Regions from separate parts of the Tumebacillus sp. BK434 genome, predicted to be linked through region 1. Evidence: riboswitches for the same ligand, from Rfam matches in the RefSeq annotation. Region 1 holds a riboswitch; the other holds the start of a gene.

Region 1 (3,516 bases):
AAAGGTAATATGTCGTCTGCGGCAGCTGCTGTCGGCAACACAGCACTGGCGATTTTGAAGGGGATTGCGGCGATGATCAGCGGCAGCGGGGCGATGTTTGCTTCGACGATGCACTCGGTGGCGGATGCGGTGAACCAAGGGTTTGTCTTTGTCGGCAGCGTGCTGGCGGAGCGCAAGCCGACCCGGCGCTTTCCGACCGGTTTTGGCCGGGTGATCAATCTGTTCTGTATGATTGCGGTCATCGTGGTCACCATGATGGCGTATGAGACGATCCGCGAAGGTATCCATCTCCTGCAACACCCGGCCAGCGTGACCACGATCACCTGGGATGTGATCGCGCTGAGTGCGGCCATTCTCGTGGACGGATTCGTACTGATTAAGGCGATGCAGGAGATTGTGCGCGAGGCGCGAGTGGAGGCAAAAGGATTTGGGATCATTTCCGCTTCGTTTCGCAATGCCAAGCATGCAGCTCCGCCGACCCGTCTTGTTTTCTACGAAGATCTTGTGGCCACGCTCGGGGCAGCGCTTGCGCTGACGGCAGTTCTCGTTACCCGCTTCACAGACAACAAGCTCTTTGACGGATCGGTGACGATCATGATCGGCGTGATGATGCTTTTCGTGGCGTTCAAGATCGGGTATGACAATATGGTGGGACTGATCGGGGTCGCAGCGCCTCGTGAGGTGGAAGAGCGCGTGGCTGCCATCATTTTCTCCGATCCCGACGTGACCGACATCAACAAGATGCGCATTGTGCAGGAAGGGCGCACCTACCACGTGGAAGCTTATATCGAGCTGCGGCCGGGCCTGACGCTCGCAGATGCTGACGACATCAAGTACCGCGTCCGCGATCTGATCTTGGCAGATCCGAACGTCTCCGATGTGACGATGGGCATCTTGGAGGACGATGGCGTGAAAAACTGGGTTCCTCAGGAAATGTAACCATCTAGAAATCGGGAGGTTCATATGGACAATCGCGAGACGTTGTTGCACGAACTGCAGCTGATCGAGGAGTGGGAACAGGACCAAAAAGACCTGTGGTTCTGGGAAAAGCTCGGCCGACTGCCCTTCATGCTGCTGGATAAAGTAACGCCGAAATTTTTGCAGGAGAAAGCAGGGCAAGCGGTCGACGAGCTGGTCTCGTATGTGGAGACGGGCGGCAAGTACATGGCCGATGAGCAAGCGGTCTTCAAACGGATCGCAGCGGTGACCCACCACCCGGTCGCTTCGTTGGACGAGGTGCGCGCCTTGCCGATCACGCTGATGAAGCAGAGTGCGCTCGACCTGCGCAAGTCTCGCCAGAACTTCGCGACCGCGCAGGGCGCAGTCGCCGGATTGGGCGGCGTGTTCACGCTGGCGATCGACATTCCTTTTTTGCTCGGGATGTCGCTGAAGACGATCCAGGATGTCGGCATGTGTTACGGCTACGACCCGCTGGAGAAGTCGGAGCGCGTGTTTATCATCAAATGCCTGCAATTCACCTCCTCGGATATCGTGGGGAAAAAGGCGATTCTGGAGGAGTTGTCCTCGATGCACCTCCCGGAGCGCAACCGCCAGATGTTCTCGCAGCTGCAAGGGTGGCGGGAAGTGCTGCTGATGCAGACGGAGAACTTTGGCTGGAAGAAACTGTTCCAGCTGGTCCCGGTGGCGGGCATTCTGTTCGGGGCCTACCTCAATCGAAAGACGATCGATGAGGTGGCGGAAACGGCGTTGATGCTGTATGGCAAACGCCGGATCATGGAACGCTTGGAGCGGTAATCGAGGATTCGCATTGTACAAGGGCTGCCTTTCCAAGCGGAAGGGCAGCCCTTTTTGTGATGGCACGAAATCATGAGTAAATATCCGATTGGCTGAGGGAGAGGGTGCTAACTTGCATTCTTGTGCATTTTTTATTCTTAGCAGTCCAAAACGTCGCCAAAAACGCTCGTGCATCTTCAAGCAAATGGGAGTAAGATGAATACAACAAATGAATCACTGCCTAATCTTGGGAATACCAAGAGCGGAGGAACCAATCTTTTGGGGTTAATCTCGCGAGTTTGCGAGAGGGATGAGGACATTTTTCTTCCTTGCCATCCTACCCGTCAGCTAACTTCGTCGGCTAAGCAGGGAAGGTCAGAGACCTTCTAGTTGGAATGGTCTTTTTGTTATGCAGAAAGGCTTTCGAACTAGCGGTTTCGTCCAGCAAGTCTCTTGGGTAGACAACATGCAGGCGCCGCCGCAACGGCTCCGGCATGACGTAGACCGATGTAGACTTTGACCTTCAATCATTTGATGAGGTTAAAGTTAGGGCATCGGTCTTTTTTGCGTGGACCGACCCGAGAAAGCGGGGATTGCAACATGGCGCAGAACGCCAAAAGCAAACAGGAGTCGGACATCAGCGAGGCCTATATCAAATTTCAGCGTGAGATCTTAGGCCGTGGCCCGCAGGAGACAAAAACGTACATTTTGAATGACATGGTGATCATCCGGCTCAAAGGTGTGCTCACCCACGAGGAGAAGCACCTGGCGAAAACGGACCGAGGGAGGCGTCTGGTCAAAGAGATGCGCCAGACCCTCCGCGAAAATTACAGCGCGGAGCTGGAGGAGATCATCTCCCGCATCACCGGCTGCACGGTGCTGGGCTCGCACAGCGACATCTCGACCAAGCTCGGCGAGCGGGTCGAAATCTTTATTCTGGACCGTGATCTTGAAAAGCAACTGCGCGAAAAACAAGACTAATGCCAACCGCACAGGTTGATGGAATACAAGGGGTCCTGTCTGGATACAGGAAGCCGGGTATCGCATACGCCTGCGGGTTCTGGAGGAACTTCGGTGCTCTTCTGCATGAAGAGCAGCACGGAAGTTGTTCGGGAATCCGCAGGCGTTTTGTTTTTCCCAGGAGACGAGGAGGAGAACAACATGTTGGATCTGTTGATGATCGGTGGCGTGCTGGTGCTGACCGGGATGATGCTTTGGCTGGTGCGCTTTGCGGATGGCGTCGTGCAGGAAGGGAGTGAGCGGACATGAGCGGTCTCACCCTGATCTCGATCGCCGTCACCGTGCTGCTCGCGGTGCTGTTCGCCAAGCCGGCCGGACTGTATCTGGCGGCGGCGCTGGATGACCGCTCGCAGCGCTTGAACCGTTTTTACGGACCTTTGGAAAAGGTGTTGTTTCGGTTGGGCGGTGTGCAGCAGCAAGCGCAGTCTTGGCAGAAGTATGCCTGTTCGATGGTGCTGGTCAATGCGGTGATGCTGCTGCTCGTCTATCTGGTCTTCCGCTTCCAAGGCGTGCTGCCGCTCAATCCGGCGGGCATTCCCTCGATGGAGCCTACGCTGGCGATGCATACGGCGATCTCGTTTATGACCAATACCAATCTGCAACATTACAGCGGGGAAACCGGGCTGTCCGCGTTCTCCCAATTGATCGGTATCACCTTCCTGATGTTCACCGCGCCGGCGACGGCGCTGGCGGCAGCGTTCGCGTTCATCCGCGGATTGAGCGGGCGACCGTTCGGCAACTTTTATGTCGATCTGGTGCGCA
Region 2 (3,516 bases), on a different contig from region 1:
CTTTTTGGTGGGTTTTTTACGTGCGAAAAAGACCACACTACACGGTGAAACCTAACAGCATACTTATCCAAAAAATTTGTTTCTCATACAGAAGAAGAGTGCTATAATTGCATTCGTTATGTTTTCGTTATGCTCTTGATGAAAGGAATTGAACGCGATGCAAAACCTTACTCCTCTGTTCACGAAGCTCGTCGAGCACGCGAGCCGGAACCCGATTCAGTTCCACATTCCCGCACACAAAAAAGGCTTTGGTATGCCGAGCGAATTCAGCGAGTTCATTGGCCCGAACGCTTTGTCCATAGATTTGATCAACATCGCACCCTTGGACGATCTGCATTCACCGAAAGGCATCATCAAAGAAGCCCAGGAGTTGGCCGCGCAGGCGTATGGCGCCGACCACACGTTCTTCTCGGTGCAGGGCACGTCCGGCGCGATCATGACGATGATCATGTCGGTCGTAGGTCCTGGCGAGAAGATCCTCGTGCCGCGCAACGCGCATAAATCGATCATGGCGGCGATCATCCTCTCCGGCGCGCATCCGGTGTTCATGCACCCGGAAGTGGACGCTGAGATCGGCATCATGCACGGCATCTCGGTCGATACGGTCCGTGTCACGCTTGACGCACACCCGGATGCAAAAGGCGTGCTGCTGATCAACCCGACCTACTTCGGCGTCTCCTGCGACCTGAAATCGATCGTCGAACTGAGCCATGAGCGCGGCGTGCCTGTCATCGTCGACGAAGCGCACGGCGTCCTGTTCTCCTTCCACGAAGACCTGCCGCTCTCCGCGATGCAGGCCGGCGCGGACATGGCGGCGACCTCCGTGCACAAGCTCGGCGGCTCGATGACGCAAAGCTCGGTGCTCAACGTCCGTGAAGGATTCGTCTCTCCGGCGCACGTGCAGGCGGTGCTCTCGATGCTGCACACCACGTCGACGTCCTACCTGCTCCTGGCGTCGCTTGACGTCGCTCGCAAGAACCTTGCGGTCTACGGGCACGAGCTGATCGAAAAAGTGCTCCGTCTCGCTCGAAATGCCCGCCGCACGATCAATGAAGAGATCCCGGGCATGTACTGCTTCGGCGACGAGATCCTGAAAACGTCGGCCACCTTCGCCCACGACCCGCTGAAGCTGAACATCTCCGTCAAGGAGCTCGGCTTGACCGGCTGGGAAGTGGAGAAGATCCTCCGCACCGATTTCAACATCGAGGTGGAAATGTCCGACCTGTACAACATCCTCTGCATCGTCACCTTCGGCGACACCGACGAAACGATCGCCTCGCTGATCCACGCGCTGCGCGAGATCTCGAAACGATTCGGCGTGCAGGAGAAAAAAGACCTGCCGCAGGTGCACATCCCGTCGATGCCGCTGCTCGCCGTTTCGCCGCGCGACGCTTTCTATAATAAACAGACCGAAGTCGTGCCACTGACAGAAGCGGCCGGCCGGATCATGGCCGAGTCGGTGATGGTCTACCCGCCGGGCATCCCGATCATCATGCCGGGCGAAGTGATCACGCAGGACAACATCGAGTACATCATGGAAAACGTCAAAGCGGGACTCCCCGTGCAAGGCCCGGATGACCCGAACATCGAGTTCATCAAAGTGTTGAAATAGATCACAGACAGACCTTGCAGTCAAGCAAAAAGTCCTCTTCTTCGGAAGGGGACTTTTTTCCATTCGCCGACTGCGGCACGACGCGATCCCTGTACCCGCGCCGGATGCGGGCGGCTCGCGGAGATTCTTCCAGTCCATTTCCAGTTATCGACTAGTGAAACGGAGGCCTGATCTGCGTTATTCTAGCACTCGACCACATGACAAGCCTAATCCTCAAATCTGATGAGGAACGGAGGAACCATATCTGGGGTGAACTCGCGCAGCAGGCGAGCGGGTATCCTTCACCCGAACCCGTCAGCTAACTCCGGCGGCTTTTAGAAGGAGAGTGCTAGAAAATGAAAAAATTCAACCTGAAAAAATGGGCTTTTGCAACAATTGTTGCAGCAAGCGTTCTGACCGTATCGCAAGTCAACGTCGAGGCAGCAGGTCTCACCGATGCGATCATCGTGCAACCGGGCCAGACTTTGTCCCAGCTGGCAGCCAGCTACGGCACGACCGCACAAGCGTGGAAGACGGCCAACCATCTGGCGTCCGACACGATCTACGCGGGCCAAAAGCTGCACATCGTCTTCCCGTACAAAGTGATCACAGGCGACCAGTTGGCATACCTCGCCAACAAGTACGACACCACCGCTGCAGAGATTAAAAACCTCAACGGCATGGACTCGGATCGGCTGATCGCAGGCAACACCATCCTGATCCCGTCCGGCACCAACGGCTTCTACAAAGCGGTAACTCCGGCTACAGCAGCTCCGGCGCAAGCTCCGCAAGCGAAAGCGCCGCAGACCGAAGAAAAGTCGGCCGACCGCCAGGCGCTGCAACCGGTGAAACAGCCGGTCGTACCGACCCGCGTAGCGCCGACTCCGGCACCAGCTCCGGTGGAAAAACCGGCACCGGCGCCGAAGCCGGCCGTCCCGACTGTCGCCGGCATGGCGTACACCAAGACGCTGAACATGGACGCGACCGCATACGGCCCGGGCAACATCATGTGGCAATGGGGCGGCCAGACTTTCACCGGCACCAAAGTGCGTGAAGGCGTGATCGCAGTGGACCCGAAAGTGGTTCCGCTCGGCTCCAAAGTCTACGTGACCGGCTACAACTCCCCGCTGCTTCCGGCGGGCGGCTTCGTGGCGACTGCCGAGGACACCGGCGGCGCGATCAAGGGCAACCGCATCGACATCTACATCGACGGTACCCAGGCGCAGCTTCGCCAGTTCGGCAAGCAAGACGTTAAAATCTATATCCTCAAGTAGATCCAAGCAGCAGTGCCAAGAACCATCTGCCTTTCATCGGCAGGTGGTTTTTTTGTATTTCAAATTGGAAACGCTGGAAAGAAGAGAAAAGAGGTGAACGTGTGTGGATGTGTTTCGCGTGCTGCAGGTGGTACGCCCGATGCAGGGCGGCATGCGCCGGCATGTGCTGGATCTGATCCATGGTTTGCAGGAAGTCGGGCTCGCCGTGACGGTCGCCTGCCCGTCGGAGCTGTGCGGGGAACAGGTACTGCAATCGGTGCCTTGCTTGCCTGTGGAGATCGTCGACAGCGTCTCCCCGATGAAAGATATGCTCGCCGTGCGCCAGCTGGGCAAACTGCTTCGCGAGCAGCCGTTCGATCTCGTGCACCTGCACGGGGCGAAAGCAGGTCTCGTCGGCCGCCTCGCCCTGCGCAGCCTGCCGACGCCGCCGCCCTGCGTCTATACCGTACATAATCAAGTCTTGCCGCGCGGCGGGCTGGTCAAGCGCGTGCTGAACACGCTGGAGCGCAGGCTCGCTCCCGAGACCGACCGCGTGATCACCGTCTCGCGCCGCCTGGAGCAGGATGTGGTGGCGCGCCATGGCATCCCGCCTTGGAGGGCGGTGACGATCCACAACGGGGTCGAGCAGGCGGCGATGCTGCCGCGCGAGCA

What was found. A riboswitch is a leader RNA that binds a small molecule or an ion and turns the genes downstream of it on or off. The one in region 1 is predicted to bind cyclic di-AMP.
Region 2: it holds a riboswitch for cyclic di-AMP, as region 1 does, so the genes downstream of both, EV586_RS08510 (LysM peptidoglycan-binding domain-containing protein) here and EV586_RS07335 (Na-translocating system protein MpsC family protein) in region 1, are expected to answer to the same signal.

What each region holds. Positions count from the first base shown of each region.
Region 1 is NZ_SLXS01000002.1:681,108-684,623, forward strand. Features, by position in the region: gene EV586_RS07325 (cation diffusion facilitator family transporter) at 1-939, shown strand, start outside; gene EV586_RS07330 (EcsC family protein) at 964-1,755, shown strand; cyclic di-AMP (ydaO/yuaA leader) riboswitch at 1,963-2,112, shown strand; gene EV586_RS07335 (Na-translocating system protein MpsC family protein) at 2,335-2,715, shown strand; gene kdpA (potassium-transporting ATPase subunit KdpA) at 3,000-3,516, shown strand, end outside.
Region 2 is NZ_SLXS01000003.1:66,334-69,849, reverse strand. Features, by position in the region: gene EV586_RS08515 (aminotransferase class I/II-fold pyridoxal phosphate-dependent enzyme) at 158-1,612, shown strand; cyclic di-AMP (ydaO/yuaA leader) riboswitch at 1,806-1,940, shown strand; gene EV586_RS08510 (LysM peptidoglycan-binding domain-containing protein) at 1,948-2,865, shown strand; gene EV586_RS08505 (glycosyltransferase family 4 protein) at 2,969-3,516, shown strand, end outside.